DNA from 3 places in the Alteromonas naphthalenivorans genome. Region 2 is predicted to be linked to each of the others. Evidence: predicted binding sites of a transcription regulator. Region 2 holds the regulator's gene; each other region holds the start of a gene.
What was found. Region 2 encodes sigma-54, which starts transcription at its own class of promoters, with help from an activator protein. Its sites were predicted from a motif close to GTTGGCACGNNNNTNGNNT; they were not measured.
Positions count from the first base shown of each region.

Region 1: a site for sigma-54 is predicted at 6,565-6,583, ahead of AMBT_RS05690 (BON domain-containing protein). Genes of this name have one in related genera too.
Region 3: a site for sigma-54 is predicted at 6,945-6,963, ahead of AMBT_RS02545 (PEP-CTERM sorting domain-containing protein). Genes of this name have one in related genera too.

Region 1 covers NC_015554.1:1,323,229-1,334,114, reverse strand. Annotated here, with positions in the region: gene AMBT_RS05715 (MurR/RpiR family transcriptional regulator) at 157-1,008, shown strand; gene pyk (pyruvate kinase) at 1,424-2,860, shown strand; gene AMBT_RS05705 (5'-methylthioadenosine/S-adenosylhomocysteine nucleosidase) at 3,045-3,929, shown strand; gene AMBT_RS05700 (DUF2891 domain-containing protein) at 4,089-5,141, shown strand; gene AMBT_RS05695 (hypothetical protein) at 5,185-5,547, opposite strand; gene AMBT_RS05690 (BON domain-containing protein) at 5,919-6,530, opposite strand; gene AMBT_RS22875 (endonuclease/exonuclease/phosphatase family protein) at 6,824-7,195, shown strand; gene AMBT_RS22870 (endonuclease/exonuclease/phosphatase family protein) at 7,259-7,810, shown strand; gene AMBT_RS05680 (hypothetical protein) at 7,865-8,446, opposite strand; gene AMBT_RS05675 (hypothetical protein) at 8,532-9,122, opposite strand; gene AMBT_RS05670 (hypothetical protein) at 9,337-9,573, opposite strand; gene AMBT_RS05665 (ATP-binding protein) at 9,715-10,886, shown strand, end outside.
Region 2 covers NC_015554.1:3,292,123-3,303,008, forward strand. Annotated here, with positions in the region: gene AMBT_RS14355 (ATP-binding cassette domain-containing protein) at 1-80, opposite strand, end outside; gene AMBT_RS14360 (calcium/sodium antiporter) at 516-1,472, shown strand; gene AMBT_RS14365 (KpsF/GutQ family sugar-phosphate isomerase) at 1,472-2,446, shown strand; gene kdsC (3-deoxy-manno-octulosonate-8-phosphatase KdsC) at 2,446-3,012, shown strand; gene lptC (LPS export ABC transporter periplasmic protein LptC) at 3,009-3,587, shown strand; gene lptA (lipopolysaccharide transport periplasmic protein LptA) at 3,556-4,119, shown strand; gene lptB (LPS export ABC transporter ATP-binding protein) at 4,122-4,847, shown strand; gene AMBT_RS14390 (RNA polymerase factor sigma-54) at 4,923-6,407, shown strand; gene hpf (ribosome hibernation promoting factor) at 6,437-6,724, shown strand; gene ptsN (PTS IIA-like nitrogen regulatory protein PtsN) at 6,733-7,176, shown strand; gene rapZ (RNase adapter RapZ) at 7,215-8,060, shown strand; gene AMBT_RS14410 (HPr family phosphocarrier protein) at 8,060-8,332, shown strand; gene mgtE (magnesium transporter) at 8,491-9,849, shown strand; gene AMBT_RS14420 (cache domain-containing protein) at 9,887-10,886, opposite strand, start outside.
Region 3 covers NC_015554.1:594,309-605,194, reverse strand. Annotated here, with positions in the region: gene prsT (XrtA/PEP-CTERM system TPR-repeat protein PrsT) at 1-2,026, shown strand, start outside; gene AMBT_RS02560 (hypothetical protein) at 2,067-2,609, opposite strand; gene AMBT_RS02555 (DUF1194 domain-containing protein) at 2,636-5,644, opposite strand; gene AMBT_RS02550 (hypothetical protein) at 5,782-6,126, opposite strand; gene AMBT_RS02545 (PEP-CTERM sorting domain-containing protein) at 6,164-6,799, opposite strand; gene AMBT_RS02540 (DUF3010 family protein) at 7,605-8,051, opposite strand; gene AMBT_RS02535 (MFS transporter) at 8,341-9,504, shown strand; gene AMBT_RS02530 (LLM class oxidoreductase) at 9,569-9,769, shown strand; gene dkgB (2,5-didehydrogluconate reductase DkgB) at 9,792-10,616, shown strand; gene AMBT_RS02520 (S9 family peptidase) at 10,811-10,886, opposite strand, start outside.

The sequences.
Region 1 (10,886 bases), 2.0 Mb from region 2:
TATATTAACGGGTTAGTACCCTGACTTGACCCCTTTTGTTCCCCGAAAATGATAAAAAATGTCAAAAAATTACATTTTTCTTGTCACTTCCGTCACATTGGGTACTATGAGTCGGGTAACCTACATCAATTTTCCCTTACTAATTGCTATTTCTGTATGAATATTTTAGAAAAAATTACACAAAATAAAGCGTCATTCAGCAAATCAGAACGAAAAGTGGCTGATGTGATCCTTGCGAATCCGCAAACAGCTATTCACTCGAGTATAGCAACCTTGGCCAAAATGTCGGATGTTAGTGAACCGACAGTTAACCGCTTTTGTCGACGGTTGGATACGAAAGGCTTTCCAGACTTTAAACTTCATCTAGCACAAAGTCTCGCAAATGGAACGCCGTACGTAAACCGTCATGTTGATGAAAACGATGGGCCAGAAGATTATACCAACAAAGTCTTCGAATCGACCATGGCTTCTCTTGAAGTTGCACGACAGTCTGTAGACGTGCAAGTGGTTAATCGCGTTGTAGATTTGTTAACTCAAGCACAGAAGATTTCGTTTTTTGGGCTTGGCGCATCAGCCTCTGTGGCACACGATGCACTAAACAAATTTTTCCGTTTCAATGTGCCTGTGGTCTACTTTGAAGACATTTTGATGCAGCGCATGAGTTGCATGAATTGCTCTACTGGCGATGTTGTCGTGCTTATCTCACATACCGGCCGAACCAAAAGCTTGGTAGAGATTGCACAGATTGCCCGCATGAACGATGCAACAGTGGTTGGTATAACGTCAGCCGACAGCCCATTGTCACATGAGTGTACGTACGTATTGTCTCTTGAGGTACCGGAAGATACTGATATGTATATGCCAATGGCATCACGTATTGCGCAACTTACGCTTATTGACGTGCTTGCTACAGGGTTCACGTTACGACGCGGTAATAAGTTTAGAGAGAATTTAAAGCGGGTGAAAGATACCTTGCGCGGTTCTCGCTACGAAAAGCGCAACGAATAAGTACTGCTGCTTCACGCATTCGAGTTAGCCTACCAATACGTGCATTGGTGCCTAACTCGGGTTCGCTATACTTGTAATACTTCGGTAAATGCCCCGCTCCCTACTCTCTTCGGTAATTAACCACATTTTTTCGCCATACCTGCTACCCTAGTTAAGTGGAAACAAGCTTAACTATTGATTATTTAAAATACAGAAAAGGCAGTGGATGGCATTAACACTCTTTATTGAGATGAATGACGCAACTGGTCGGCTCAGTTCCCATTTCTTCATCTTTCATTCACATTTATGTCAGATTCATCTACTATTCTGTAATAAAATTACGTAAAGCGATTACAGGTTAACCTTTGTACAAAATACGCAGGCTAGCCATATATCTACTTGTGCTACATCACTTAAAAATTGCGACGGACTCCTAATGACCAGAAGAACGAAAATTCTTGCAACGCTTGGCCCTGCCACTGATTCACTCGAAAAAATTCAAGAACTAATTGCCGCCGGTGCGAACACGGTTCGTATGAATTTTTCACACGGCCAGGCAGAAGATCATATCGAGCGTGCGAAACGCGTAAGAGAAGCGGCTAAAAACTTAGGTAAGTACGTTGCCATTTTAGGCGATTTGCAAGGGCCAAAGATTCGTGTCGCTCGTTTTGCTGAAGGCGCGGTTCAGTTGTCTATTGGCGATAGCTTTACACTTGATGCTGAACTAGACCGTGACGCTGGTGATGCCAAGCAAGTTGGTATCGACTATAAAGCACTACCTGATGATGTAAGTGCTGGCGACATTTTGCTACTCGATGATGGTCGTATTCAACTTAAAGTCACCGGCGTAGAAGGCCGTAAAGTCCTAACAGAAGTGACTGTTGGCGGTAAATTATCAAACAATAAAGGCATTAACCGTCAAGGTGGTGGCTTATCTGCTGAAGCCCTTACTGAAAAAGATAAGAAAGACATTATCACGGCTGCTGAAATTGGCGTTGATTATCTTGCGGTTTCATTCCCTCGTAGCGGTGAAGATCTTAATTACGCAAGAAAGCTGGCTGAAGAAGCAGGCTGTTATGCGAAAATCTGCGCCAAAGTAGAGCGTGCTGAAACCGTAGCCACTGATGAAGCTATCACAGACATTATCAGTGCGTCAGATGCGGTGATGGTTGCGCGTGGTGACCTAGGTGTTGAAATTGGTGATGCCGAGCTAGTGGGTGTTCAGAAAAAGCTTATTGCCCGTTCACGCCAGCTAAACAAAATCGTTATTACCGCAACGCAAATGATGGAATCGATGATTGATAGCCCTATGCCTACGCGCGCAGAGGTTATGGACGTTGCTAACGCAGTACTTGATGGCACAGATGCGGTTATGCTTTCTGCTGAAACTGCAGCAGGTAGCTTCCCGATTGAAACTGTTCAAGCGATGGCGCGCGTTTGTGAAGGTGCAGAGACGCACCCTAGCGTTAAAATTTCAAAGCACCGCATGGATGAGCTTTTCTCATCTACCAGCGAATCAATTGCGTTGTCAGCAGTATACGCAGCGAACCACCTACCTAGCGTAAAAGCGATTGTAGGGTTAACTGAAAGCGGTAACACGCCTAAGTTGATGTCGCGTATTACTACCTCGCTTCCTATCATAGCGATGTCTCGCCATGAAGGTACATTAAACACTATGGCCTTATTCCGCGGTGTTAAGCCTGTTTATTTCGATTCATCGAAAAGCGAACCTGGTCAATTGAAATATGATGTAGTGGCAGCACTTAAAGCCAAAGGTTTAGTGCAAAGCGGCGACAACATCATTTTGACATACGGTGATGAAATGGAAAAAATTGGTGCAACCAATACGCTTAAAATTGTTGAAGTAGAATAACCGTTATTCGTACTTAGCACTTTTTAAAGGCAGCCAGTGGCTGCCTTTTTTATGCGTATTCATCATGCTATTTCACCCGCCCCTACCGCCTATTCACATTGTAATTCATATTGCGAACTGGTAGAAATGAAGGGCGTCTTTTACTTGCAGTTTTACTGACCACTCTTACTTTAACGGAATAACAATGAAAAAAACCACTCCACTTTTTTCCGCGCTTTTTGCGCTACTTTGCTTTAACAGCATGGCTGAATCTTCGATGAAAAGCGTAACAGTAGCCTCTTCTGAAACCCCATTAGCGCCAATCATGATTCAAGGGCCCATGCCAATTGAAGCAGAATACTTCGTGTCACTTTTAACCGACGTACGTGTCGAACATTCCGGTAACGCCACGTTTTATTTAGGGACGTTAAACGGCCACCCTATCGTGGTGGCGAAAACAGGAAAAGGCTTAGAGAACACTGCTGCGGCAACGGCCATAGGCATAAGTCGCTATCAGCCAAGAATCATCATTAACCAGGGCACATCGGGCGGACACGATCCTAAGCTTAACGTCGGTGATATCGTATTAGGCGAAAAAAGCGTTAATGCGAGTAACTTCAAGACCCCCAAACTAGAAGCGGGTGAAGGCTCTCGCCCTCTGAATTGGATCCCTATGGATTTAATGGCGTCAGAAGGCAGTGCCGGCGAAGGTGACAGTGCAACAGATGCTGAAAAGATTCGCTTTTATGCCGGTGACGAAACCTTACTTAAGCTCGCGATGTCGTTAAGCAAGGAACACAAAAGTGGAAACGTTGTGAAAGGCACCATCGGCAGCGGTAATTTTTGGAATAACGAAATTGATCGCATTGCATGGCTTCACAAAAATCTAGGGACCAGCGTAGAGGAAATGGAATCAGCATCGGCAGCGCAAATTGCCCATGCTTATGGCGTACCTTTTCTTGGTATTCGTATCTTATCTAACAACATTACCAATCACGGTGAATATAACCCTGGTACAGCAGAAGCTTGCCAAATCTTTGTAAAAACCGTTGTTGAAGCTTATATCGCATCGTTGCCAAAGACTTTATAAGCGCCTTGGAAAATAGCCCCATTATAGCCGCCAAGTTATTTTACCCTTACAGCAAATAACTTGGCACTTTCATTCTTAAAACCCATTGGCATTTATTTTATGAAATTAACCCTGCTTCGTAAGCTTATACTAGTACTCATCCTAGTTTCACCATCACTAATGGCGAACAACGCCGACGCTAAAGCATCATCGAGTGACTTAACGGTAGCAAACCGCTTCGCCCAACTTGCACTAGCCTGTGTTCATAAAGAGTACCCAAACATCGTTAAACACATGATGACGGGAGCAGAACACGTTAAACCGCCTAAACAGCTATATCCTGCGTTTTACGGCTGCTTTGATTGGCACTCGTCTGTACATGGGCATTGGTTATTAACCCGAATTGCGAGCCAATATCCAGAAACGCCTCACTACCCGGACATTATAAAACACCTCGACATCAGTTTTACCGAAGAGAATATCGCTGGTGAAGTCGCTTACTTTGACCGTGAGGGTACAGGCACAAGCTTTGAACGTCCCTATGGGCTTGCTTGGTTTTTACAACTAACCAGTGAATTACGTGAGTGGAATTCACCCGAAGCTAAACGGTGGCTAACTACCCTACTGCCACTAGAGAAAAAAATCGTTGCCAACGTAACAGATTGGCTCCCTAAGCTGTCATTTCCTATTCGTGTGGGCGAACATAGTCAAACTGCGTTTGCATTCGGGCTTATGTTAGATTGGAGCCGTACGGCTGGCGACGTTGCATTTGAAAATTTGCTTACTAAAACCATCACGCGGTTATACGCCAATGACGTGAATTGCCCGCTAGCTTATGAACCCTCAGGCCAAGACTTCTTATCACCGTGTGTTGCAGAAGCTGACTTGATGCGCAGGGTATATTCAAGGGAGAATTATGCAAAATGGCTGTCTGCTTTTTTACCCAGCGTTCCTATTGATGGCGATGGTTCATGGATAAACGTAGCCACTGTAGTGGATAAAAGTGACGGTAAACTTGCGCATCTAGATGGCTTAAATTTAAGTCGTGCATGGATGCTTGAAGGTATCGCTTCTGCACTACCTGTGGATGATAAACGTGTAGCGGCAATAAATAGTGCGGCACAAGCCCATAAAGCTGCGGGAGTCGATGCTGTGATAAACGATATGCATTATATGGGAAGTCACTGGCTTGGCAGCTTTGCTACTTATCTGGAAACCCAACGCGGGCTTTAAATCACTGACTAACGCTAGGTTAAATGATGCAGAGTTGGCGAGCTTAAATGCTCGCAAACTCTGTTGTTGTAAACGTAAACTGTGTTTGATGGTGAACTAAAATATTCTTTGCGCGGCCGATTAAATCATCACGCTTAAATGTCCAATTACGTAAGTCCGCCTGCTTTGCTTCTGCAAGGTAAAACTCGATACGTGTTTTACGCAACAAATCACGCTTTTGAGATACATCGAATTCGGTCTGAGCAAGTATGCGCTCTATTTTTACGATAGAGGCGTGATGGGCTTTGTTTGAATCATCAGCGTTCGCTTTACTTACATAAGCCATGTTATTTGTTAACACGCCTGCAAGTACAATAAGCAGTGAAATCAACACACCTGAAACTAACCAATTTAATACTTTCATCATTCACTTCCTTTTACACTAACTTGCGATTATCCATGTAAGAACGCGTTGGTTCTAAATGACTACTGCACGTTGTAACTTAAAAACTTAATTACAACTTGTATTGCACATTGTGTTCCAAATTTCTTAACGCTACCTAAATACCGCAAAGAGTATACGCAGCAAGGATTAGAAAGAAAACTCGTCAAAGGTTCTAAGACAAAAGTTGCAAAGTGGATGGGAAAATACTACATGTTGCTGTGAAAAAACGGGATATCGAAAAAAGTGGCTAACAACACTTCTTGACTTAATACAGGGTGTTATTATAGAAATCTACCGTTAGCCAGACATTAAAAAAGGGGCCAATTGACCCCTTTCATTTCACTAATAACTGCTTAGTTCTTCATTGCTGTTTCAGTAATAACCTGCAAATTATCTTCAACATTTTTCACATCTGACGCGTTTTTCGCTATTTCAACTGCTAGCTGACGCTCGGCATCTGAGTCTACGTTACCTGTTAGCGTAACGTTACCAGCTTCAACATCTACATCGATATCAAAACCTGAGATATCGCTATCCATCAGCAGACGGGTTTTAATTACGGTAGCAATTTTGGCATCAGTAAGTGTACCCGTTTGCTCATCGTATTCTGACTCAGTGTCATCTGACATATTGCTAGACACTTCGTCCATGTCTTTCTTTTCAATAACCGAAAGTTGGTTATCTACAGACATAACACCGTCAATGTTAGAAACTAACTCTTCTGCTAATTTCTTATCAACTGAATGATCTACTTTACCTGTTAGAACAACGTTTCCGTTGTTTACATCTGTATTGATATCGAATGAATCAAGGTTGCCGTTGAATAGTAATGTTGCTTCGGCTTTGCCGTCTATCCACGCATCCTTAGCGCCTTTTTCCCATTTGTTATCTGTCTCCATGTCACCAGCAAAAGCTGCGGTTGTCATCGAGGTCGCTACAAGTATAGAAAGTAATGTACGTTTCATAACAGTTCTCCTTTGTTGAAACTCACAGTAGACAATGCGAAACTCGAGCCAAAACAGCAAGCCACTGATATATATGAATTTAAGTCTACTCCCCCCTATTTAAACTTGTTAACATCTCTGCAAACTTTTCGGCCTATGCGAATTTTTTACCTACAGCTTGCCCAACCGGAACGAAAATTGAATATTCATTAACCAATATACATATAATTAATGAAGCAATAGCTGAGCTTGTCTTGTTTTAAGAGTTTGTGGGCAAGTCAATAATGCGAAACACAACTTAGTCAGGAACGACAATGAATATTTTACTGAATACCATGGCGATATTTCTTATTGCTGTCACATTAGCGCCATCACTACCGTCGAAACATTGGCTAGTGAGGGTATGGGAATTTCCACGGCTTCAATTACTAGGTTTAATGGTGATAGTAATAATTGCCCGAGGCGTTATGTATCCATCGGAGCTCTCTGGATTTAACACGCTTATTTCCGCAATGCTCTATATTGGATTAATAGCCTGCGCTATTTACCAAACTATCTGGATCTTGCCTTATACCTTTTTTTACAAAAAAGAAGTGGTTAAAGCAATTTCTCAAGATGCGGGTGAGAGCATTAGTATCCTATCGAGCAATGTCTTTATGCCCAATGAAGATTACGACAAGTTATAAAAGCATGTACGTGACACCAATCCAGACTTCGTCGTTACTCTTGAATCTAACAAGCGCTGGGAAATAGCCCTATCTGCGTTAAACGAAACTCATCCTCACCAGCAGCATTGCCCTTTGGAAAATTTGTATGGTATGCACCTTTACAGTAAATACCCATTGAAAACCGCCAAACTCAACTACTTAGTAGAAGATGACGTGCCCTCCATGCTTGTTACCATTGATATGGACGGACAAGATGTGACACTTTACTTTCTTCATCCGAAGCCACCCAGCCCCACAGAGAACAAAACGGCTAGGCCCAGAGATGTCGAACTCACTATGGTAGGCCATGAAATAGCTAAAAAGGACGGGCCTATAATAGTAGCTGGGGACTTGAACGATGTAGCATGGTCGCCTACTACCAGAAAATTTAAGAAAATAAGCGGTATGCTTGACCCAAGAATCGGACGTGCTTTTTTTAATACTTTTCACGCCCACTACCCGCTAGTTAAATGGCCATTGGACCATGTGTTTCATTCGAGTCACTTTATGCTGGAAGACATTAGGAAATTGCCTGATATTGGCTCAGATCACTACCCGCTGCTAACGCGATTGAAGCTAAAGCCAAAAGCCTGAATGCAGAAAGTAAAAAGCCGCTATAAAGCGGCTTAATATTGAAAAGGCTTACAACTAGGTAGGCACACGGCGTATTGGAACTGACCTAACTGCTTTCGTATTGTGATTTACGCACCACATTACGCTTTCGCATGCTTCTTCACGACGCTTAAAGTGGGCAAGACCAATAAGTTTGTCTTCTCGCGGCCACACTGCTTGTTTCAAAATAGCGGTATCGGTTTCGCTAAGTGCGCTAGTATCCAAACTCATTTCAACCGCTTTTTTGTTGGGTTTAATCAATGAAGGTTGTGCATCGGTAATTATGCTTTTTTTAACACACACATATTCACGCAGAACAGGATCTCTTACCACACCGATATATTCATCATCGCAAATAATGGCTGGCCAACCTTCAGAGATTCGGCTTTGCCAGAACATTACGACTGTGAAGGCCACTAAAACAAATAGGGTTAAACCAATAAATTGACTATCTAAATCCGGTGCAACAGAAACAATTATTCCTACTAATGCAGCAAATAATATCCACCCACCAAATACCCTTCGCATGGCATTAGGTGAAATACCCGAAATAACACTAACCTGTTTTAACTGGCTTTTTTCATAGTTGCGAAGTTCAACTACCGATTCAGAGTTCACAACTCTCTCCACTTGATTTTTACTCACTTTATATAGATGTAATTACGCTCACAAGTGAACCATAGTTTATTATACTAATTAAGATTTACGCCGACTTAGGAAGTTCCGTAGACAATTGACATATTTCAAAATGCATTGAGTCTGCAAGGTTATCTTGCTGACGACGTATTTTTGCCAAAATTACAGACGGGTCTGGCTCACCGAAAAAGAACCATTCAGCAAAGCGCTTTCCAAGCCCTCCACTCCGTAGCTGATAAACATGCACTACAAAGCGGTAGCCATTTACGTAAGCATCTTGATAAGCACGGCTTTCATCTACTGATGTCAAACCGCCTCTTGGGTGAATGGCAAAGCTTTTCACCCCTGCACCTCGTTTCGTTAAAAACGATATTCCTACTTCAGTCACGCGCTTGGCCGCAGCTTGCTTAAGGATCTCTAGCGAAATATGCAAATAAGGCACATCAATTTTACCGAACAACCGACATGCATTCGGGCATCCTGGCGCTAGCCCAACAGAAAACGCCGTATGGTCACGTCCTTCCCAAGGGCGGATCCATACGTAAGGGCTAACGTGAACATAAAGTTCAATACCATCACACTGGATGCTAAATACGTCTGGAACCTCTGAATTTCGGGCGTTTATTAGCTCGTTAAGGCGCTCGTCACTGTACTGCATACTAGGCCTCCAATAAAGTATTTTAAGCCAATGCGCTGTGAAAAAAACAAATAACGGGGCGCACTAAAAATTCATAGCTTAATAATTGACGAGTATGCCATATTCGGTATTTTTTTGTTAGAGCGTTCTGTAATAACAAAGCAGAAACTGACGGTGTATTTTTACACTGCCAGTTTACGTTTTTGGATGGGTATGGGAATAATAGAGCGGGGAATTAGCGCTGTTCGCGAAGATTTTCAGGAACCGCTACCAGTTGCTCCTCAACCATTTCACAGGTACCTTCCACGCTGTCACCGCGGCGGGTTTCGAAAGAGACCGTATCTCCCTCAGATTTATTTTCACACGCTTCAATAGCTTCAGGTGGCGGACCATTCGGACGACCCTGTTGAGCAAATGTGTTTAAACTTCCAGTGAGAAGAGTGGCAACGAATACAAGCTTTAACAATTTCATGACTTTTCCTAAGAAGATTAACTAATTCACATCCAGCATACACGCTAAATGTGCAGATTCTGTGTAAGAAGCATGTAGAAGTGAGGGAATAAAAGCAGAAACAATTGCTAGCATGGCAATAGCATAGATATACTCAGTACAATGAAACTATCCCATAAACTTCTTGTTATTCTTGTTGGCTTTACCTGTGTATCATTGTCGCTTTCGTTAGCACTCGCACGTTGGAGCTTCGAGCAAGGCTTTAATGAATTTATTCAAAATCAGGAGCGAGAGCGCCTGAGGAGTTTGAGTCGCGTACTTATTGCAGAATACAGCAGCAATAATAACAGTTGGGACAACATTCAAATAGAGAGTGTAGCGCCTACTGGCATGCCCCATCGACGCCCTGGAATGCGACCTCGACCTGGTGGCTTCCCTCCCCCTAGACATCAAATTGAAGATGTATCTGCCGGCCCTCCTACATTACTCACTAATCCGTCTGGGGACGTCGTATCTGGGCAAGCGTCCTATGAAGACGAAAACGAACGAAATGAAGTAAGCGTGAAACTCGACTTTAACGGCCAGATCATAGGTCGGCTTACCAGTTACCCGCCTAAGACACCTGATTCTGATGTGGCTCGCGCTTTTTCTGAACAACAGCTGCAAGCCATTATCTTTATAGGCCTATTGTCGCTTATTGCCTCGCTTATACTGGCATTAGGCGTTACGCCGCGCATGCTAAGCCCTTTTAAGGCAATATTACAAAGCGTTAAAGGCCTAACCGCCCATCAGTATAAAACCAACTTGCCAGAAAACCGTCCTGATGAATTTGGCGAGCTGATGCGGCACATAAATACATTGGGAAATACCCTTGGAGCGCACAAAAATACTAAAAGTCAATGGCTAGCTGATATCTCTCACGAACTCCGTACGCCTCTCACCATTTTATCGGGCGAAATTGAATTGATAAAAGCAGGGATTCGACCACTTGATCAAAAACAACTGGCCTCGTTTGACCAAGAGGTCACACGCTTGTCTTTATTGGTTGAAGATTTATACCAATTATCACTGTCTGATATTGGCGGGCTTTCTTATCATTTCTCGTCAGTGAATTTGAGCCAAGTAATCGTGCAACAAAGCGAAAGCCTTGCGCATATTTTTGATACAAAAGGGCTTACCTTCACTTGTTCCTGCCCACCCAACATCACCATTAACGCCGACCACCAACGCTTGAAACAGCTTATGCTCAACTTGTTAGTTAACGCATGTGAGTATACCGATGCACCAGGTACCGTGGAGGTAGTGGTTTCAGAACAACCTTCCTTTATCGTTAT
Region 2 (10,886 bases):
ATGCTCAGCGTAATACCGTCATAAATAACACGGTCTGCGCGTCGAAAGGTTAGGTTGTCTATCTCGACTAAATGGTCCATAGCGATTTTATTTATCGACCCTTGAATAATAAGTGATACCAGCAAAGCAAGTAATGACGCACATCACTCACTTCCTATAGATGTAAGGTTTAAGCTACTTAAGTCGCCTTTAACGCTAAACTGTTTTCCATAACGGCTTTACATAACAGCTAAAGCCAAGGCAAGTTCTATGCCTTTGAGTACGTTAAATCGATAAAGTTTACTGAGCAGTGTAATTTAGTGACATTGTACGCTTTTTCAAGCGCGGCACAAAAGCAAAACGTTACAAGTTATGTTCGATTTATTCGAATTTAGAAAATTCGAATAATTTTCAATCAGTAAGCACGATCAAAGGGGCACTTAATACCACCTTTGCTAAAATAAGCGATAGTTCCCATAGGCAAATGGCATTGTTTTTGCGACAATCTTGTGAAATTCCTAACTATGCTGGTTGTTGTGCTTTTAAACGTAGTCATTTTTTTAGTTGGACTGATTGTACTTAGCTGGAGTGCAGACCGTTTTGTTTACGGTGCATCAGCGTTCGCCAAGAATATTGGTATGGCGCCCATGATGATAGGCTTAACCATTGTCGCAATGGGGTCGTCTGCACCTGAAATTGTGGTGTCAGCCGCGGCATCTATTAACGGTAATATGAATACGGCCGTAGGTAACGCATTAGGCTCAAATATTACTAATATTGCCCTTGTGCTTGGTATTACTGCACTAGTCAAACCGCTTCTTGTTGCGTCCTCTACGTTAAAGCGTGAACTCCCTGCTCTGCTTGTTATTACCGTCATTGCCGTGGTTTTTCTTTTCGATGGCGAGCTTACTCATCTGGAAGGTATTATCCTTATTAGCCTCTTCGTGATTGTTTTAGGCCTAATGGGCTGGCTATCTATGAAAGTAGATAAAGAAGACCCGTTAGTAAGTGAGACAACAGATGAAATCCCTAACGATGTGCCCACCTCTTCCGCTGTTTTCTGGATTGTCGTTGGTCTAATACTGTTACCGTTAAGTGCACACTTCTTAGTGGGTTCAGCAGTAGAAATAGCCCAATACCTAGGCATGTCAGATTTAGTTATCGGCCTGACCATTATTGCGTTGGGCACAAGTTTACCCGAACTGGCTGCCAGCATTGCTGGCGTGCTTAAAGGGGAAGATGATTTAGCGTTAGGCAATATTATTGGTTCTAATATTTTTAACTTGCTTGCTGTATTAGGCATGCCTGGCCTAATAGCGCCTGGCACATTAGACCCCGATGTGTATAACCGCGATATGTTCGTTGTACTCGGGTTAACCCTATTGCTATTTTTGTTTAGTTTCACCTTAATGGGTAATCGACGAATAAGCCGAAGAAATGGCGGCTTATTGATTGCTTGCTTTATTGGTTATCAATTTTGGCTTTTTGCGTAATGTCACAAGAAAATAGCTTCATCACTTCAGCCAAGCGCGTTATAGAGATTGAAGCGCAGGCAATTTCAGCGCTTTCATCGCGTATGAACGATGATTTTGTTACCGCATGTAATTTATTACAAAACTGTGTGGGCAAAGTTGTCGTGTGTGGAATGGGTAAATCTGGGCATATCGGGCATAAGATAGCAGCAACGCTTGCCAGTACCGGAACACCTTCGTTTTTCATGCACCCAGGTGAAGCCAACCATGGCGACTTAGGCATGCTGAGTAAAGGTGATGTGCTACTCGCTATTTCTAATTCTGGTGAAACCGCAGAGCTAGTCAATTTACTGCCCATTGTGAAGCGGTTAAATGTGCCTGTTATAGCAATGACCAACAGCGTAACCAGTTCATTAGGACAGCACGCAGACGTGGTGTTGAATATCAGTGTAGAAAAAGAAGCGTGTTCTTTAGGCTTAGCACCTACCTCTAGTACCACCGCTACCTTGGTAATGGGTGACGCCCTTGCCGTGGCCCTACTTGATCGTAAAGGTTTTACCTCTGACGACTTTGCGCTTTCTCACCCGGGTGGCAGCTTAGGCAGAAAATTACTGCTGAAAGTGAGTGACATCATGCTAACTGGTAGCGAATTACCCTTGGTAGACGAAAACGCCTTGGTTGCCGAAGCACTATTGGAGATATCCAAAAAGGGGCTGGGTATGACCGGGGTTATCGATAGCGATGGTGTTTTAGTCGGAATTTTCACCGATGGTGATTTACGTCGTATTTTAGATGCCCGCATAGACTTGCATACCGCCACGGTTACGCAGGTGATGACCAAAGGCGGTAAAACAACCATGCCTGAACAACTCGCCGTAGAAGCGCTAAATGTAATGGAAACTCATAAGATAAGTGCGCTTATGGTAACGGATGATGCCCGCAAGCCTGTGGGCGCATTCAATATGCACATGCTACTTAAAGCGGGAGTTTTATAATGAACGACACCCAAACAGCCGTAAATACACTTTATACCGCTATGCCAACGGCGTTGTATTCCTCGTTAAAACAAGTTCGATTATTAGTTTGTGATGTAGACGGTGTGTTTTCAGATGGCCGTATTTACCTTGGTAATGCTGGCGAAGAGTTAAAAGCATTTCATACCCGTGATGGCTATGGTGTTAAAGCGCTTGTGAATTCAGGTGTGGCAGTGGCGGTTATTACGGGCAGGCGTTCTGCCATTGTCGAAAATAGAATGAAAGCACTGAATGTCGCACACATTGTGCAGGGTGAAGAAAATAAATCTGACGCCCTTGCTGAACTGATGGCTCGCTTATCACTTAAGCCCGAGCATGTGGCGGTAGTAGGTGACGATATGCCTGATACGGGCATGTATCCTCACGCTAATGTAAAAATTGCGGTAAAAGACGCCCACCCTGCGGTTGCACAGCAAGCGAATTGGATCACCACGTTGCCCGGCGGCTTCGGGGCCGTTCGCGAAATATGTGACACCTTGCTTCAAGCAAACGACAAGCTACACGGAATTCAAGGTGCTAGCGTATGAAGGTATTAGGTTTTGATCGATTAGGCTTAAGTATTTCGGTGTTATTTATATTGGCATCCGCCCTGTATATCCCTATTTGGATGGACGAAGACCCTGCTCAGCAATCTGATCAAGGGCCGGACGCATTAAAGCCTGCATATAAAGCCAAAAACCTAACGACCACCTTATACAATCAAGAAGGACAGCTAAATCACAAAGTATTTGCAGCGTCGATGGAACATTACGACCAATTGGGCTTTGTTTTATTCCAAAAGCCCAGATATACATTGTATACCGACGATGCACAGTCACCGTGGGAAGTTACCGCGACAGAAGGCACTTTGTATAATAACGAATTGATACAGCTAGAAAATAATGTCGTTATTGAAAACCAAAGTGTCGATGACTTTGTAAGAACAATACGCACAGCGTTTATAGAGATAAACCTGTACACTAAGCAAATGACATCTGATCAGCCCGTGGAAATACGTGGCTTACAATATGTGATTAACAGCAATGGGTTTAACGCTAATTTGCGTACCCAGGAATACGAGTTAATAGACCATGTACAAACCATTTATTCGCCTAGCCACTAAAGCATTAGCGACTAGCCTCGCTGTTAGCCTATTTGCTACTGCGGCTATAGCGGCTGAAAGCGACTTTAATAAACCGATTAAAGTTGACTCGAAATCGCAATTTGTTGACGGTAAAAACAAAACCTCATTGTTTAAAGATGATGTACGGATTACTCAAGGTTCTTTGGTGATAAATGCCGATGAAGTTGAAGTGATTGCCAGCGAAGGTGATGGACGAGAGATATTCGTGGCTCGCGGCAAACCAGCCAGCTATTCGCAAAAACTTGAAGACGGTGCTCCTGTCACAGCGAAGGCCAACGAAATTCGCTATGAAGTAGTAAATCGAACTATTTCTTTACAAGGAAATGCTGAGCTACAGCAAGACACCAGTAAAGTACAAGGTGATAAGATTACCTTCGACATGGTCACTGAACAATTACTTGCAACAGGCGGCGAAGACGGCGAAGGTGGCAGAGTCACTACCGTATTTACCCCTGAGGCAATACGTAAAGCGTCATCGAATAACGAAGACGATAAGGCGGACGACAACTAATCATGGCAACGTTGAGCGCACAGAGCCTTGCAAAGGCTTATAAAGCACGTCAAGTGGTTCGCGATGTAAGCTTATCAGTATCGACGGGGCAAATCGTTGGACTACTCGGCCCTAATGGTGCCGGTAAAACGACTACCTTCTACATGATTGTTGGCTTAGTTCCCCTAGATAAGGGCAAAATCAGTATTGATGACAGCGAATTAACTCACGAGCCCATGCACGAACGTGCTCGCCGCGGTATTGGGTATTTGCCGCAAGAAGCCTCTATTTTTAGAAAATTGACGGTGTTTGAGAACATCATGGCTATCTTGCAAACCCGTAAAGGGTTAAGTTCATCAGAACAAGAACAAGAAGCCGATGCGCTACTTGATGAATTTAATATCAACCATATACGTAATAGTACGGGTATGAGTTTATCCGGTGGTGAACGCCGCCGAGTAGAAATCGCACGAGCATTAGCAGCCGATCCGCAATTTATTTTGCTTGATGAGCCATTTGCTGGTGTTGATCCTATATCGGTTAATGATATAAAGAAGATCATTCAACATCTTCGTGACAGAGGAATTGGAATCCTCATCACCGATCACAACGTAAGAGAAACACTGGATGTGTGTGAGAAAGCGTATATTGTGAGCCAAGGCGAACTCATCGCGCAAGGGACGGCAGAACAAGTTTTAAGTAATCAGAAAGTAAGGGATGTATACCTAGGAGAACAATTCAGGCTATAGTTACTGTAACCGAATTGTCATTTTCAGTTTTAAGCACGGGTATATTCACAACAAGAGTTTAAAAATAAGACGTAGATGAAACCATCTTTACAGCTAAAGTTCAGTCAACAACTTACCATGACACCGCAGTTGCAGCAGGCAATCAAGCTGCTGCAGTTGTCTACGCTCGACCTGCAGCAAGAGATTCAGGAAGCACTTGACTCAAACCCTCTTTTAGAAGTTGAAGAAGGCGGTGATGACCACCCGGTTGAGAAAAACAACATGGATGGAGACGACCCTTCTGTGGAAGCGGCTCCCACTGCATCTAGCGATTCGTTGGAAGCTGGTGACGCGCTTGAAAAGAACGACCTTCCCGACGAGTTGCCAATCGACAGCACATGGGATGAGTATTACTCGGCCTCTTCTGCCCCCGCTCCTGGCCCATCTAATAATGATGACGACCAACTGTTTCAGGGTGAAACCACCGACAATATTCAAGACCATTTGCTTTGGCAGATGCGTTTAACCCCGTTTTCAGATACAGACCGCGCCATTGCTACCGCCATTATCGACTCCATCGATGAATCTGGTTACCTTAACGTACCCATTGAACAGATTTTAGAATCGGTAAACTCTGACGATGTTGAAGAGTTGGTAGAAATGGACGAAGTTGAATGTGTACTAAAACGTATTCAAATGTTCGACCCTATTGGTTCAGGTTCACGTACACCGCAAGAATGTTTGCTCGTGCAGCTTCGCCAGTTCTCGGACGATACGCCATGGCTGACCGAAGCCAGACAGCTTATTAATGAGTACTCAGACCTGCTGAGCAGCAAAGATTACCGTACGTTAATGCGCAAGAGCCGTTTGAAAGAAGATCAACTTCGCGAAGCCATGCGCTTATTGCAAACGTTGAATCCTCGTCCTGGCAGTGCATTAATTACTAAAGAACCCGAATACGTTATTCCTGATGTTTCGGTAAACAAAAAGAATGGCCGTTGGGTAGTAGAACTTAATCCCGACAGCTTGCCAAAATTAAGCGTAAATCAACAATACGCTGCCATGAGCCGACGCTCTAAAAACAGCAGCGATTCGCAATTTATTCGCTCGCATATGCAAGAAGCCAAGTGGTTTATAAAAAGCCTTGAGTCAAGAAACGACACCTTGATGAAAGTAGCAAACTGTATTGTGCAGCAACAAATGGGCTTTTTCGAGCACGGCCCAGAAATGATGAAACCAATGGTGCTAAATGATGTCGCAGAAATGGTAGATATGCATGAATCCACCATTTCACGAGTCACCACGCAAAAGTATATGCATACCCCTCGTGGCATTTTCGAGTTGAAATATTTCTTCTCTAGCCATGTAGCAACGGAATCTGGTGGTGAGTGTTCATCTACCGCTATTCGCGCACTAATTAAAAAGCTTGTGGCAGCGGAAACGCCCAGCAAGCCATTAAGCGATAGCAAGATTGCTCAATTGTTGGCCGAACAAGGCATTAAAGTAGCCCGGCGAACAATAGCAAAATACCGGGAATCGTTATCGATTCCGCCGTCAAACCAACGCAAAAGCCTTATTTAAAGGCCTTGATAATTTAAGGAAGACGAAATATGCAAATCAACCTTACCGGTCATCATGTCGAAATTACTGATTCTTTGCGTAGCTATGTCGATACTAAGTTCAGCAAACTAGAGCGTCACTTTGATCACATATCTAATGTGCATGTCATCCTGAACGTCGAAAAACTCAATCAAAAAGCCGAAGCCACCATGCACCTTAGCGGCGCAGAAGTGTTTGCTTCATCTCATAATACAGACATGTATGCGGCGATAGACAGCATGATCGACAAACTCGACAGGCAAGTTATCAAGCATAAGGAAAAGCTGAAAAAGCACTAAATATTAGTATGGAAATTCAAGCCATAGTAAGTTTGGACCGCACCGAGTGTGCGGTTCAATGTAACAGTAAAAAACGTATTCTAGAGATTATTAGCGACATTGCTGCTAAAAATAATCCCGACATCGATCAGGCTAGTGTATTAAATAGTCTACTAACCCGTGAACGAATGGGGAGTACGGGTATTGGCAATGGTATTGCTCTGCCCCACGGTCGATTACCGGGCTTAGAACACGTTATCGCCATTATTGTAACCAGCAACCCTGCCATCGATTTTGATGCGCTTGACGATCAGCCCGTAGATATATTCTTTGCCCTATTAGTGCCAGAAGAGAAAACAGAAGGTCACTTACAAACACTCGCTACCGTGGCGGGTAAGCTAAGTGATAAAGAAACGGTGAAAGCCATTAGGCGGGCCTCCACCAGTGATGACATCATTACGGCTTTAAGCTAAAAAAGCACTGCACCATATTTTAAAAGGGAGAAATGCAGGTGAAACTGATTATTATCAGTGGTCGATCCGGTTCAGGAAAATCAGTTGCGCTACGTGCCCTTGAAGATTTAGGTTACTATTGCGTAGATAATATTCCGGTTAACCTTCTCCCTACTCTGACCCATACCGTGGTTGATGAATATGACCAAGTTGCGGTAAGTATCGATGTAAGAAACCTACCCAAAAATCCAGCGGACTTGGTAGAGATCTTAGATTACCTACCCTCATCGTGGTCTATGACCATTGTGTACATCGACGCGAGTGACGATGTACTGGTGAAGCGTTTCAGCGAAACCCGCCGATTACATCCGCTAGCTAAGCTCAACAAATCTTTATCTGAATCGATAAAAGCCGAATCAGACTTGCTTGCGCCTATTGTTGAGCGCGCCGATTTGTACATTGATACGGATAAACTCACTATTCATCAACTCGCAGAGCTTATCCGCGAACGAATTCTAGGCAAGAAAAGCTCTCGCCTAGTATTGGTGTTTGAATCGTTTGGCTTTAAGCACGGTATCCCCAAAGACGCCGACTATGTATTTGACGCCCGCTTTCTCCCCAACCCGCATTGGGAACCCGATTTAAAACACTTAACTGGTTTAGATGCCCCCGTAGAAGTATTTTTAGGTTCCCAGCCTGTTGTAACCAAATTTATTTGGCAAATTCAGAACCTAATCACTACATGGCTGCCACACTTAGAACGCAATAACCGTAGTTATGTCACCATTGCGATTGGTTGTACCGGCGGTCAGCACCGCTCAGTATTTATTGCTCAATCGTTAGCGAAAACCTTTGGCGAAATGCATCCCGATGTACAAATTCGCCACCGCGAGTTAAATCAGTAATGACAATCGAAAAAACACTTACCATAGTCAATAAATTGGGCTTACACGCCCGCGCTGCCACACAGTTGGTTCAATTAGCCAATCAATTTGACGCAAAAATCGTGTTGGTGAAAGGCGATAAGAAAGCCGATGCTAACAGTGTGCTGGGCTTAATGATGCTGGAAAGCCACCAAGGTGAACAGGTAAACGTTGTGGTTGAAGGTAATGATGCCGAAGCGGCATTAAACGCCATTGAAACGTTAATTGAAGGCCGTTTCAACGAAGACGAATAATGCAGCTTCCAATACGACTGAGAAATTCTGCTAAAAGCCGTCTATAATTTCACCATACGGCTCGTAATTGTCTGTACCTACTGCGCTTTTGTCATGACAGCGTCATGGCAAGTGCGATATCCTACCATTATTGAAATTCCATTTTTTAGGCGAAAGCAGTGGCAGAAGCGCTGGTCTCAAAATACGTACAAAGCCAACTAAGGGCACTAAATGGCGCGTTGAATAATGGCCAATTTGTTTCTGTACGTAAGCTTCTGCTTGAATTACCCCCATCTGATGTTGCACACATTCTAGAATCTAGCCCCAGTCGTACTCGTGACGAGTTGTGGGAGCTTATCGATGGTGATTTCCATGGTGATATTTTAGAAGAACTCTCTGACGACGTACGTAACGGTATCATCACCAAAATGCTGCCTGCTAACGTGGTAGACGCGTTAGAAGAGATGGATACCGATGACTTAGCGGTTACCCTTAGTAGTCTGCCTGAGCCTGTATTACAGGACATTCTAGACTCTATGGATGCACAAGACAGGGTACGTGCTGAACAGGCATTGTCTTACGGCGAAGAAACTGCCGGTTTCATTATGAATACCGACACCATTACACTTCGCCCTGATGTCACCATTGATGTGGTCCTTCGTTATATTCGCCTCAAAGGTGAATTACCTGAAAATACCGATACCTTTTATGTGGTTAACCGCACCGATAATTTGGTGGGTATTGTACCGGTAACGCGATTACTCACCGCTGAGACTGAAGCCAAAGTGTCTGATGTGATGGATGAAGAGTCTGAAGCGATTCCTGTGCATATGCCAGATGATGAAGTGGCGAGCTTATTCGAGCGCTATAACTGGCTATCGGCCCCCGTGGTTGATGAGAAACACCGCTTAGTCGGCCGAATTACCATTGATGACGTGGTAGATATTATTCGTGAGGACGCTGAGCACTCCATGATGAGTATGGCGGGTTTAGATGATGACGAAGATACTTTCGCCCCTGTGCTTCAAAGTACCAAACGACGCTCCGTTTGGTTGGCTGTAAACCTGGTTACCGCGCTAATGGCAGCCATGGTAAGCGACTTGTTTGAAGCAACGCTAAGCCAATTGGCCGTACTTGCCATATTGAACACCATAGTACCAAGCATGGGCGGTGTTGCCGGAAACCAAACCCTTACCCTTGTTATTCGCGGTATGGCGCTTGGGCACGTTAATGCCAACAACTCCCGCTGGTTAATAAGCAAAGAGATATCTATTGGCTTCTTAAACGGTGCTATTTGGGCAATCTTAATTGCTTCGGTAATAGCGCTTTGGAAACAAGACTACATGTTAGGGATTATTATTGCCTTTGCCATGCTGGTTAACATGATAGCCGCAGCAATGGCAGGCGCTACTTTGCCGCTCATCATGAAGCGTTTGAAAATAGACCCTGCACTAGCAGGAAGCGTAATTCTGACCACCATCACTGATGTGGTGGGTATATTTGCGTTCTTAGGCACTGCGACCCTGTTTTTAATGTAATGCCGCGACAATCGTGTAGGCGTTGTTCTAATGCTATTTAGCTTGGCATCATGATGAACGCCACCACATCGTTTTGATAATCACCGGTTGTTTTGTACTCTCTATACCCTTTAGACGCGGCAATACCAATTGCGTATTTCTTACCTTGGTAATTTGTAATTCGAGAGTCTTTCTCGCCGTTTTTTAAACCTAAAAGTGTGTCGTCTATCTCGATAACGTCCCCCACCTGCTGAGGGCTACCTTCGGTAGCAGAAATAATCATCCCATCACGCTGGCAAAACATGCCAAAACACCCGGTTACAGTATGCCCACTTTCATCTTTAGGTAGCGAGTCGTTTAACATTTCAGTGAATTGTGGCCCACTGTCAAACACAATTCCTATACCGCCAAATACGTTGTTTTGTTCTAAACTGGTGATTGATGCGTTGTAGATGTAGGTGTGCTTATTATCGTACTGCGCGCTAGGAACAAATTTCGACACGGAATATTTTTGTGAATCTGTACAACTCAACGCATCTATAGCGCCGCTCTGTGTATCGACTTTGTCTCCAATGACTGACGCATGGTCTTTGTTAGATACCGCGACAATAATGCCATTTTTGTCATAAACGTATAAATTGGTGTAAACCGTGTATAGGTCATTAATGTAACCAAGAATATTTGAAATTTCTTGCTGAGCATCAGGCCCTACGGTGGGAAGTTGCAAGTACTGTCGAAACACAGTGGTAAGCGCCCACCAGCGACAATCGTTCGCTCTCTCGTACAGATTTCTGTCCATAATATCTACTGCTAAGCTTGCGCAAAACCTTACGTCACCAAGCCGTGCGCTTATCACTGTAGATTGTAGGTTATCGATAGAGTCAGAAAAGATTAACGCGATACTCTCACCGGTCGATTTGATCTCAGAAAGTACAGGCATGAATTCAACAGCATTATTACGCGCTGCTGCAATAATGCCATTCAATACCACTAAACTCAGATCGTCATTGATTAACATCGACGTTTTGAATATTTGCTTTAAATCATCAGAAAAGAGT
Region 3 (10,886 bases), 2.3 Mb from region 2:
AATAGTAGATCAAACCCCCGGGGACCCTTACGTTAAATTACTTTTAGGGCAGCTTCGCGCTAAGAACAATCAAACCGAGATAGCCAAGCAAGTATTCGACGAACTTTTAGCAGCACTAACTTTATTGCCTGAAGATATTATGCAAAGTAGCCAAGAGCTGCAATTTATCAATGCATTTGCGTCGTACTTAAATGAAGATTATGAAAGCGCCGCGAAGGCATTTTCTACTTACCTTGCGAATAATGATGGCAGTGTAAAAGCACTAGCCTTACTGGCTGATACATTCATCAAACTGGATACGCCGACAGATGCCCTAATGCTATTAGATAGACGGCAAAGCTTGGTTACTCGCAATATACCGCTGACAGTGACCTTGTGTAATTTATATATTCAAAACAATCGTAGCTTTAAATGTGACAGGCTTCTTGAACAAGCAGAATTTATTCATGGGTCACAAGCAACGTTTAGTTATGTGCGTATGAACTCGTTAATAGAGCGCGGCCGTTTTGACGATGCCCTAACTGTATTCAATGAAACCTTTAGCGAAGCACAAGACGAGCAGCTGAAGCTGTTGGGCATTCAATTAAAAATGCAGACGTCCTTGTATCAAGCAGCTTTAGATGACATTAAAGACCTTTATGCCACAACTGAAGATATGAGTAGGCTTAAATTACTCGAGGCAAAAGTTCAGGATAATTGGGGTAATTTAGAAGCGGCTAGCGCCATTACACAAGAGGTTGTAAAGCTCAAACCTAACACTCCGGGGGCTTTAATTTTACATGCGGAAGTTTTGCTCAAATTGAATGAAGTTGATGAGGCGCTAGTCATTGCTGAACAGCTATTCCAACGCGATCCCAGCCTAGCACATACGCTACTTTTAGGGGAGTCGTTGGCGAAGTCTGATGATATCGAGGCCGCATTGTCACTCTTACTAGCCGCTAAAAGGGATATAGCGCAAAGCACTGCCATTTCAGGCTTGCTATTAGAAATCTACACCAATGCTCAACAGCACGAAAATGCACTGATAGAAGTAGGTGAACTGCTGAAGCAAAACAGACTAGATCAAACTGCATTAATTGCTAAAGCGTCGCTTTTAACGGAAGTAGGACAATATGAAAAAGCCAAATTAGCGCTTAATATTTTATATGGCCTTTGGAACGACAACCCTAGACTCCTCGTTAAGCTCAGTAAGTTACAGGTGAGCGCAAATGATTTAACTGGCGCACGTACCTCGCTAAACGATGCTAAAGCGATTGCACCAAACAGCGTAACCATCGCATTAGAAGAAGCTAAACTTAACTTAAGAGCCAATCAGCTTGATGGTTTGGAAAAAGAGATTAAGGCCATTCAGGCCAAAGCGCCTAACAGCCCTGAAGTTTATCTGCTAGCCGGCAATTTTTATAATGTGACCAAAGATAAACAAAAAGCGTTCAGCGCATTTTCACGCGCGTTTAAACTTGACCCTCATACTTCAATACACGCAGCTTCACTATTTCAAAGCGCTAGTAGTGAAAGCATGTTTATCGCTTTTGAAGCACTTATGCATCCTTACGTTGAGAAATATCCAAACGCCTATTTCCATAAAAGACTATTAGCAGATTTCTATCTAACCCAAGATGAACATGATAAGGCAAAGACGCACTATGAATTTTTATCAAAGATAGATGCGCTTTTTGACAAAGCTACTGTCTTAAATAATCTCGCTTACATAGAGATGAAAAACGACTTACCAAAAGCACTAGAGTACGCTGAAGAAGCGTTATCGCTTTCGCCAAATACACCGCAAATTTTAGATACTTATGGATGGATTTTGGCACGTCAGGGCAACTACACTGAAGCGTTGCCTAATTTAAGAAAGGCCTATTCTTTCGACGCCGTCGATCCTAGTATTATGTACCACCTAGGCTTCGTGCTATTAAAGCAAGGAAAACATCAGCAGGCTAAAGTAGAACTTGCCAATGCACTTGCTTCAGATTTACCTTTTACAGAGCAAGACCAAGCCAGAGTTTTATTCAACTCTCTTTAACGCATATATGCTTTACATCCTTTATTGCCAGCATATTGCTTCAATCTGCTGGTTTTTCCCAGTAATAGCCCACACCAGATTCGCCAAAGGTAACGATTAGTGTTTCTTGACGTTGAGGGAGAGGAATTTGATCAGTACATCCTTCAATCATCCAATAGCCCTGTTTGGTTTTTGTTGAAATGTTCGCTAAACAAACAACGAAGGGGCCTTCGGGAGTAGCCGTGTTGAAGACTCCTCGAGAATCGAGAGATGTCATTATCCACCCCTGCTGCGCTAACTGAACGGAAGACTCAAGCTGTTGTATTTTGGCTATATCGAACGACGAGTTCTGGTTTTTTCCATAATCTCCCCAAAATGTAGTCAGTGTTTTTGGTTCGTTTATAACCAATATATCCGCGTTAGAATAAAACTGATTAGCCATGGAAGAGACATCGCTGACATACTCAACTTTGCCTGAAAGTATAGAGGGGGGAGCAGAAAGAGCGGCTTGCTCTGGGTGTATATTTGTCTCTTCACTACATGAGAAGATGACAAAGATACCAATGAGAAAACCGCCCTTCAACTTCATTAACATGTCGGCCAACGCGTTACCACCTTAGCCGCACCTTACTAATTGACTGCACAAGCTGGACGAGTACAAGCGAGAGTACAGAAGCGTAAGTCAAGTGCATTGATAACACCGTCATCGTTCATGTCACATTTCGCACCACAACTACTGCCATCAGTCGGCTTACCGAGATCTTGTCTTAGCAACAGGATGTCATTGCGATCTACATCACCATCGTTATCCGCATCACCTTTAATTTGTTGCTGGATCAGGCTTACGGAAATGGAAATTGTATCTTGTGCAGACAAGCCACCGCCATCAGTACAGTTCATAGTGATGATATGTGTACCTTCGCGAAGACGACGAATACCAGACGCATTTATTCCAGTTCCCAATTCAGTTTGGATGGTTTCTCCGTTACCCAGGTTGCCATCTAAGTTACTGCTCCATTGAATATTACTCACTGTACCCTCTTCAGTATCGTGAGTAAATACGCTTAGGTTGATAGGCTGCACTCCTACAAACGACGCGCCATTTACAGGAGAAGTTATCTGGCAAGATGGCGGTGTATTGGGCGTAGTGAATATGTTATCAGACTCATCACTACCAGACAGAAAACCGTCAGAAGCAATTACGCGTACTAGCCCCTGTGTTGTCTGAGCAAGATCAAAAAGAGATACATTAAGCGTATTTCCTGGAAAGTCTGTTACCAGTGTTTCCCATGTTGTTCCCGAATCTGGACTGAACTGCACGGTGTGTGTTAATACGTCAGAAGAATCATCATCACTGCTAGCCCAAACGATATCTACGTCAGGTGGATTTAATATTTCACCACCATTCGGGAAAGTCACTTCAACTTCAGGCGCATTATCACTTGCCGTTTGCGTTCCAACAATATCATTGTTGGCGGTGCGTCTGACTGTAATCATTGATATATCTGAAGAACTCATTATTGGTACTAACATCAGCGCAGTACCATTGTCGGGCTGGCCTGCTCCCCCGCCAGTCTCACCATCGCCTTCCAGCATGGCAGGTGTAAATAGCACTGAGTCTATAATATTACCCGATGAATTTTTAACTTCGAGAATATAGCTAGTACCATCTTGGTTAGGTGGGATCACCCCCGTAGGTAGCTCAAATGGCAACGCTGGCAAGAACTGAACAGAGTGATTGTTCAAATCGATAATACCGCGGATTAATTTCCACTGAGTGTAACTTGCAGCCTGTGTTGAAAAGCTTTCAACTGCAAGTGGAGATGGCCCAATAAGGCTTGCCGTTGAAAAATTAGTGTTAATGTACGAGCGGATACCTTCGTAGTTAAAATCTGAAGGCCAGCGGAAACCGCTACAATAACTCATCATGGCAAAAGTTGTATTGGGGTCAACAACTGAATTACGTTGGCTATCCCAGCCATAAACTACCTTATTATCGCCTGAGCTCATCGGGCCGAGAGTTGCGCGCAGGGTTCCCGATACGTTAAAGATATTCGGGAAATTCGGTGCGCTTTCTTCCGCAAATGAGCCACAAGCTCCTTTTTCATAGGTTTCTGTACCGAACACTTGCGTACCAACTAATGCCGCATTCGAGGCATGATGGCGCCCCATTGTATGCGCAATCTCGTGTCCGTGACGGTTACGCCCGTAGCTGTTTCCATCTTGAATCACCCCAGCGGAAACTGAGCCAGGAATACCGTTAGCTTTGCCACCAGTGCCACCGCCGCTAGACGTTAGTAGACGACCCGTTTGATCCACTGCTCCGTAATAAAGACGTTCACATCCAAACAAATCCCAGCAAAAGTCTAAGAAACGCATAGACTCAAGGCGACTAAGCACATCATCGACCTTCGGATCGCCACTGGCACCCATATCTAACGTACCAGTAGTACGATCAATTTTAGATGTTGGGAAAGTAGCTAGTAAACGTTGCTCTAACTCGTTTAAATCAGCATTACTTGGTTGGATTGTGGAGCCCGATTTTTCGTATTTAACTTTGACGAATTTTACTTCAAGCTCAGAGCCTTGGTTAAAGGTAACCGTAGACATACAATCGTTTGCAGTTGGGCCTGCACTTTCCATGCAATCAAGAGTGCCACCAACCGCTTCAAGCTCAAGCTCTACACTACCAGAAAGCCAAGAGTCAGGCAGTTGGAAATTTAGGCTGTCGCTTAAGGTGTCACGACGAGATAGCGCATCGGGTTTAGCCACAATTGAGCCACCAGAATTACTGGCAGTTAATGGTGAACCTGGAAGGTCAACCCCGCCACGCGATCCTTTCAAGCGCGCGGTTGCTTTTACAGGATCAGTGCCGTCTTTGGGTTCGATATAAGTTCTGACTAAGGTTTTCTTTTTCTCAACAAGCTGCACTTTGTTATCCAAGTCCTGCACAACCTGTGTAACTTCCATACCCACCAGTTTCAAAGGTTCACCCATACAAAGTGAACCAACGAAACCGGCAAATTCGGTAAAACTTGTAACCACAAACACGGCCCCACCGCCGAATACGTGAGGGTCATAACTGTTCGCAGCATCGGTCGCATCGAAATAAGGTGGATCTTCAATTGCGATCACACTAAAACGATCAAGAATGAAATTAGCACTTTGTGCTGTGCTAATTGCGTTTTGAACAGTATCCCCTGTATTGCGATTACCGTCGGTAGACAGACAGTAACTTTGGAAATCGTCCTCCAGCGCGCCAATAGAGATAAGATGACTTGTTGCGGTGTTTATTCCGTTACCTGGGCCTGTTGAGCCCCTGAATTGGCTCATTGACTGAACAGCCGAAATGGCAGCTTGCGCGTCTGCTTCAGAGTCAATTAAACGATGGGGAAATTCTATCCGCGTTGAGCCAGCAAACTGGATGACAGCAATTGAAATACTTCCGTCACGTGGCACAACGAGAGTGTCTTGAATGGCAGCAACAATACCTTGTCGCTGAATATTCCAGTCACTACTGTTAATACTGCCGGAGCCATCGACAATAAAGACGAGGTCGGTTTTGGCGTTAGCAACTGTTGCCGCGCACAAAGCAAGCGCGATAAGCAGCGATTGGCCATACCGTTTAAATACATTCATGGTGATATCCTTATTTCTCTTTTGTCGGCACAATAGCCCCCAATACACACGAATCCATAATGTGTGTGTGGGTTGCTCACACTTTTAGAACGGCTAAGACAAAGAAGACTGCGAGAATAGTGCCTGGTAAACGTTATTTATTGATGTTCTACGACGGTATTGCCGTTAGCATCGACATAAGTAATCTTCCAACTTAGTGTAGGTGGTTCGTCTGCCGCCCATTGAAGGTTGACATATCTACCTTCCTGGGAACCGGCTGATAGGTCACCGTAATTAAGTTGTGAGATTTCTTCAAAGCTAGGTTCAATAATGACGTTATAGATGGGTTGGGTACCGATATTCTCGGCAAGTAAGTTGAATTCCACTTGGCTACTAGACTTAGCTATCACATCAAAGCTAAGGCCAATAGAGTCGGCAGAGGCTACCAGGGTAACGCCGGACAATATCACTCCAGCAACGGCTTTTGTTACGAGATGTTTCATGATCATATTCCTTCATGAAAAAGAATCGCGTATGCCCCTAAGACACACGACGACGGCGATTGGCGGCTAAAATTCCTGCAACCAAAGTGAGAAACAATACACCAGTAGCTGGCTCAGAAACGGTAGACACCTCGTTAGTAATGCTGACGCTAGTGGTATTTATTGCGGTAATGTCAATCAATCCCGTACTGTCTGAGTTCGAGAAACTAGACATAAATGTGTCGATGGTGAACCCCCCAGTACCTACGTTTAATGCTTGAAATATCATAGAAAACATTGTGAAACTTGCTGGTTGGTTAGTATCTAAAAATGCGGCCGATTCGAATGTAGAATCAAACACACCTACAATACCAGGTAGTATGAGAGGGGGTATGTTCTCTACAGGGCTATTGAGTGAAGCCCCCAAATCTGTACCGTAACTAAAGACACTGACGAAGTTAAACAAAGCATTATTAAACAATACATCAACAACGTAGGCCGAGAGGCTAGGTGCAGCGCCAGCTACTAAATCACTGATAACAAAATCGATGGTTACAATATCACCAACGTTCAAGGCTGAAGAGCTTGGCGTAAGTGTAATAATGGCTGCATTCGCAGTTGTACTGAAACCTAATAGCAATACCATAGAAAGTATTGCTAGGCGTAGCTTAGACGTACTTTTTGAGATAGACATAGTTATTCCTTTTTTAACTAGTTATTCAGAGTTGCGTGGAGCAGCAATTGAAAGAGCAGGCGGAGATTTGACCAAACTACAGTAGCATTCCGTTGCTAAGTCCATTCAATGGCTTGTTTTATATGTGCGCAATCCGCGAATGACTATGCATTACGCAGGCCAAATCGGTGAATATTTGTGCAGACAACATCGTTAATTTGTGGAATTAGGTTTTCAGAAAGGGGTTTATACATTTGAAATTAAATAGAATTTCCAGCCATGTTAATGAAATTTAATTTTTAAGTTAAAAATAATTTCAATGAATGGGCAACATAATTGGCGCTTTGAATTAGCACTTTACCAGGTATATTCGAGGATAATTGTCAGCCTTTTTTACGTACAACGGTTAAAAGCAAGAAAACACGTTAATCTACTGTTTTCTGTAGCAGTTGTAAGTATGCACACTAGTCGGCGCTGTCACTCTAATGTCGTAGTTCTTTACAATGGTGATTCAACCCGCGGGCTTTGATCTTGTCCATACGTGAAGCAAAAAATGAGTCAGCGCTCTTTAAGGTGATAATGTAATCTGCTAGCAAAAAACTATGTTCGGGCCCAGCTAAACTCACTCAAGCTATTGGTTTAACACCTTTACTTAATGGTACATCAGTAATCAATCGAAACGTGGTATAGGTGAAGGTGAAGGTGAAGGCGATTTACACTGAAAAGAAAGGCGCTATTGTAGGCGGACTAGATCGTTTCTTTCACCACCGCATGACGGTTATGTTGGGCAAGAGTATTAAAAGATTAAGTACCCTGCCCCCATAATTTATTCGCCTGTTTGCGAAGCGTAATGGTTCTGCATTAACCATGCATAAGCGGAAGTAAAAGCTGGTTCTTGAAACTGTTTTAAACCCGTTTCGGCAAAAGGCACTGAAATTGGGTTTCTGCGTAAAGATTCTTTAATATCAGTTGGGCTATATACAATTACATTCAACCCTTCAATTAATTCAATAGCCGCTTCTAATTTGAAGCCAATAGCGCTTCCAGCAAATTTACCTTTGCTTTGACGCTGGCGAATTATCACAGCATCAATTTTGTAGTCGGCAACAAGTTTAGCGAAAGTACTTTGAAAGCTTTTGAGCCCTTTAGCACTGGTATCGGCTAATGTTAACCGGCGTGTACGGCAGTCGGGAACATGAAACAAACCATCTATTAGCGACAATAGACACACATTTGCTTCGTTACCTTTTAAATCTACACCACAGACTTTCATATCAATTCCTATTCACATTTATAAGCCATTATAACGTGTTTCGCTGATGATATTTACCAACACGCAGTTTTTCTTTATCTACTCAATTTTATCTGTTCCGAGAAATGGGACCAGAGTACTTTTTAGGCAATAAAGTACACTGACCCCATTATTGCTACCCCCACCATTTATATTTTCAAAAATCGAAAAAGTGTTTTGTTATTAGTGCTGTTTTTCACAAACAAATTTATCGTCACACTGTGTGCACTTAAATAACAGCTCTTTTGAGCCATCTTTGTGAGGATTAACAATGCCTATTGCATTATTTGCGTTAACGTTAAGTGCGTTTGCTATTGGTACTACCGAATTTGTGATTGTGGGGTTAGTGCCCACGATAGCGTCAGATCTTGGCGTAACCCTACCCAGCGCGGGATTACTCGTTAGCCTTTACGCTGTGGGCGTAGCCATTGGCGCGCCCGTATTAACTGCGTTAACCGGTAAATGGAACAGAAAACACGTACTGTTAAGCCTTATGGCTTTGTTTGTTGCCGGTAATATTCTTGCCTGGCAAGCACCTAGTTACGAAAGCCTAATACTGGCGCGTATCTTAACTGGCCTTGCCCATGGTGTGTTCTTTTCAATTGGCTCTACTATCGCCACCAGCTTGGTTGCTAAAGAAAAAGAAGCCAGCGCCATTGCCATTATGTTTACTGGCCTTACCGTTGCCTTGGTAACAGGTGTACCGCTTGGCACATGGATTGGACAAAGCTATGGATGGAGAGCCACATTCTTAGTGGTATCTGCTTTAGGCACTATTGCGCTTATTGGCAGCGCGTTACTTGTGCCAAATAACTTAAAACAAAGTAAGCCTGCTACGTTAAGCGAGCAGATGAAAGTATTGGTTCAGCCCCGTTTAGTTTTGGTATACCTAATGACCATTTTAGGTTACGGCGGCACCTTTACCGCGTTCACTTACCTTGCGCCTATTTTGCAACAAGAATCAGGGTTTGCGCCTTCTGCGATTAGCTTGATCATGCTGGTTTACGGTGCCTCAGTTGCTGTTGGAAATATTTATGGCGGTAAATTAGCTGATAAAAAAGGCCCTATTCGCGCGCTCACTATTATCTTCAGCGCTCTAGCCATTATTTTGTTCGCCCTCACCTTCACCATGGGTCACAAAATTGCTGCAGTAATTACTATTCTAGTGTGGGGGGCGTTTGCATTTGGAAACGTACCAGGCCTGCAAGTATATGTTGTGCAGCTTGCTGAAAAATTCACACCAAATGCAGTAGATGTAGCTTCAGGGCTAAACATTGCAGCGTTCAACATTGGTATTGCGTTAGGTTCAATTGTTGGCGGTGCCATTGTAGACGGCATGGAGCTGTCTGACACCGCATGGATAGGCGCTGCTATTTCTGTGTCTGCGTTAGTGGTAACAAGGTACAGCGGTTACTTAGATAAGCGATCACATTAAACGCGTAGCTTTATGGCGGGAAGTTGCGGGAAATAAACCTTACGTTAGCTTTATTCACCTTAATTTGGTTGAAGACGACGAAGCGCCGATAAAACGCCACCGATTCGGGGTTGAAACTGGCGTAAACGGGCTTATCAAAGAGCTTAAGGCAATGAAAAGCGCGGGCGTTAACCATATTGGCCTTCACTTCAGGCGAAATACGCTGCAGGTTGAAGACGCAATGCAGCGAATTGCTGAGCACGTGCTACCGCATTTTCATCAGTAACGGAAATTAACAAGGAGGCATCATGCCTAACGTAAATCAGTCACAGTCTAAAATTCCTTCACTGGGTGTAGGCACATTTCGTTTAAAAGACGAAGAAGCATATAACAGCGTGACGATGGCCCTAGAAGTAGGTTTCCGCCACATTGATACCGCACAAATTTATGGCAATGAAGAAGCCGTGGGCCGGGCTATTAAAGACAGTGCCGTAGCACGTGAAGATTTATACGTTACCACCAAAGTATGGAACGATAAGCTAAACAAAGCCAGCTTTGTTGACAGTGTAAAAGAAAGCTTGTCAAAACTTCAGCTAGATTACGTAGACCTACTGCTTATTCACTGGCCGTCACCAGAAAACGGTGAAAGCATGGAAGAATACTTAGGTGAGTTACTAAAAGTGAAAGCGTTAGGCCTTACCAAAGAAATCGGCATTTCTAACTTTACGGTGGCTCAAGTTGAACAAGCCGTAGGTATTTTAGGTGAAGGTGTTATTGCCACTAACCAAGTTGAAGTTCATCCTTATCTGACCAACACTAAGGTGCGAGCTGCGTGTGAAAAACATGGCATTGTTGTTACCGGCTACATGCCATTTGCCGTAGGCAAAGTGTTAAAAGACGACACCATTGTTGCCATTGCAGAGAAGCATGGGGTGAGCGCAGCCGAAGTGGTTGTGGCCTGGGAGCTTGCCAACGGCCTTGTGACTATTCCATCATCCACCAAGCGTAAGAACTTGGAAACCAATATCAAAGCACTTGAGCTGACGCTTGATGCAGAAGACATTGCAAAAATTGACGCACTAGACTGCGGCGATCGTCAGGCCACACCAGACTTTGCCCCAGAGTGGGATTAGAGAGGTATTAGATAGGTATTATGCAAGCGAAGGTTTGGCAGAAATACCCCAAGTGTTTGCTTTTGAAAACCTCAACGATGCGCTTCGTTATTCTAAAGAAGCCAAACAAAAAGCAGTGGTGACTGTTAGCTAAAAGAAATGGGGGCAGAGTACTTTTCTGAAAAAAATATACTCTGCCCCTTTGATTTGGCGCTTTATTTAGTGCCTAAATGCTCGGCCAAACCAGGAATGAATTCAGCTCCATGAACAACCTTTATGCTAGAGCCACTG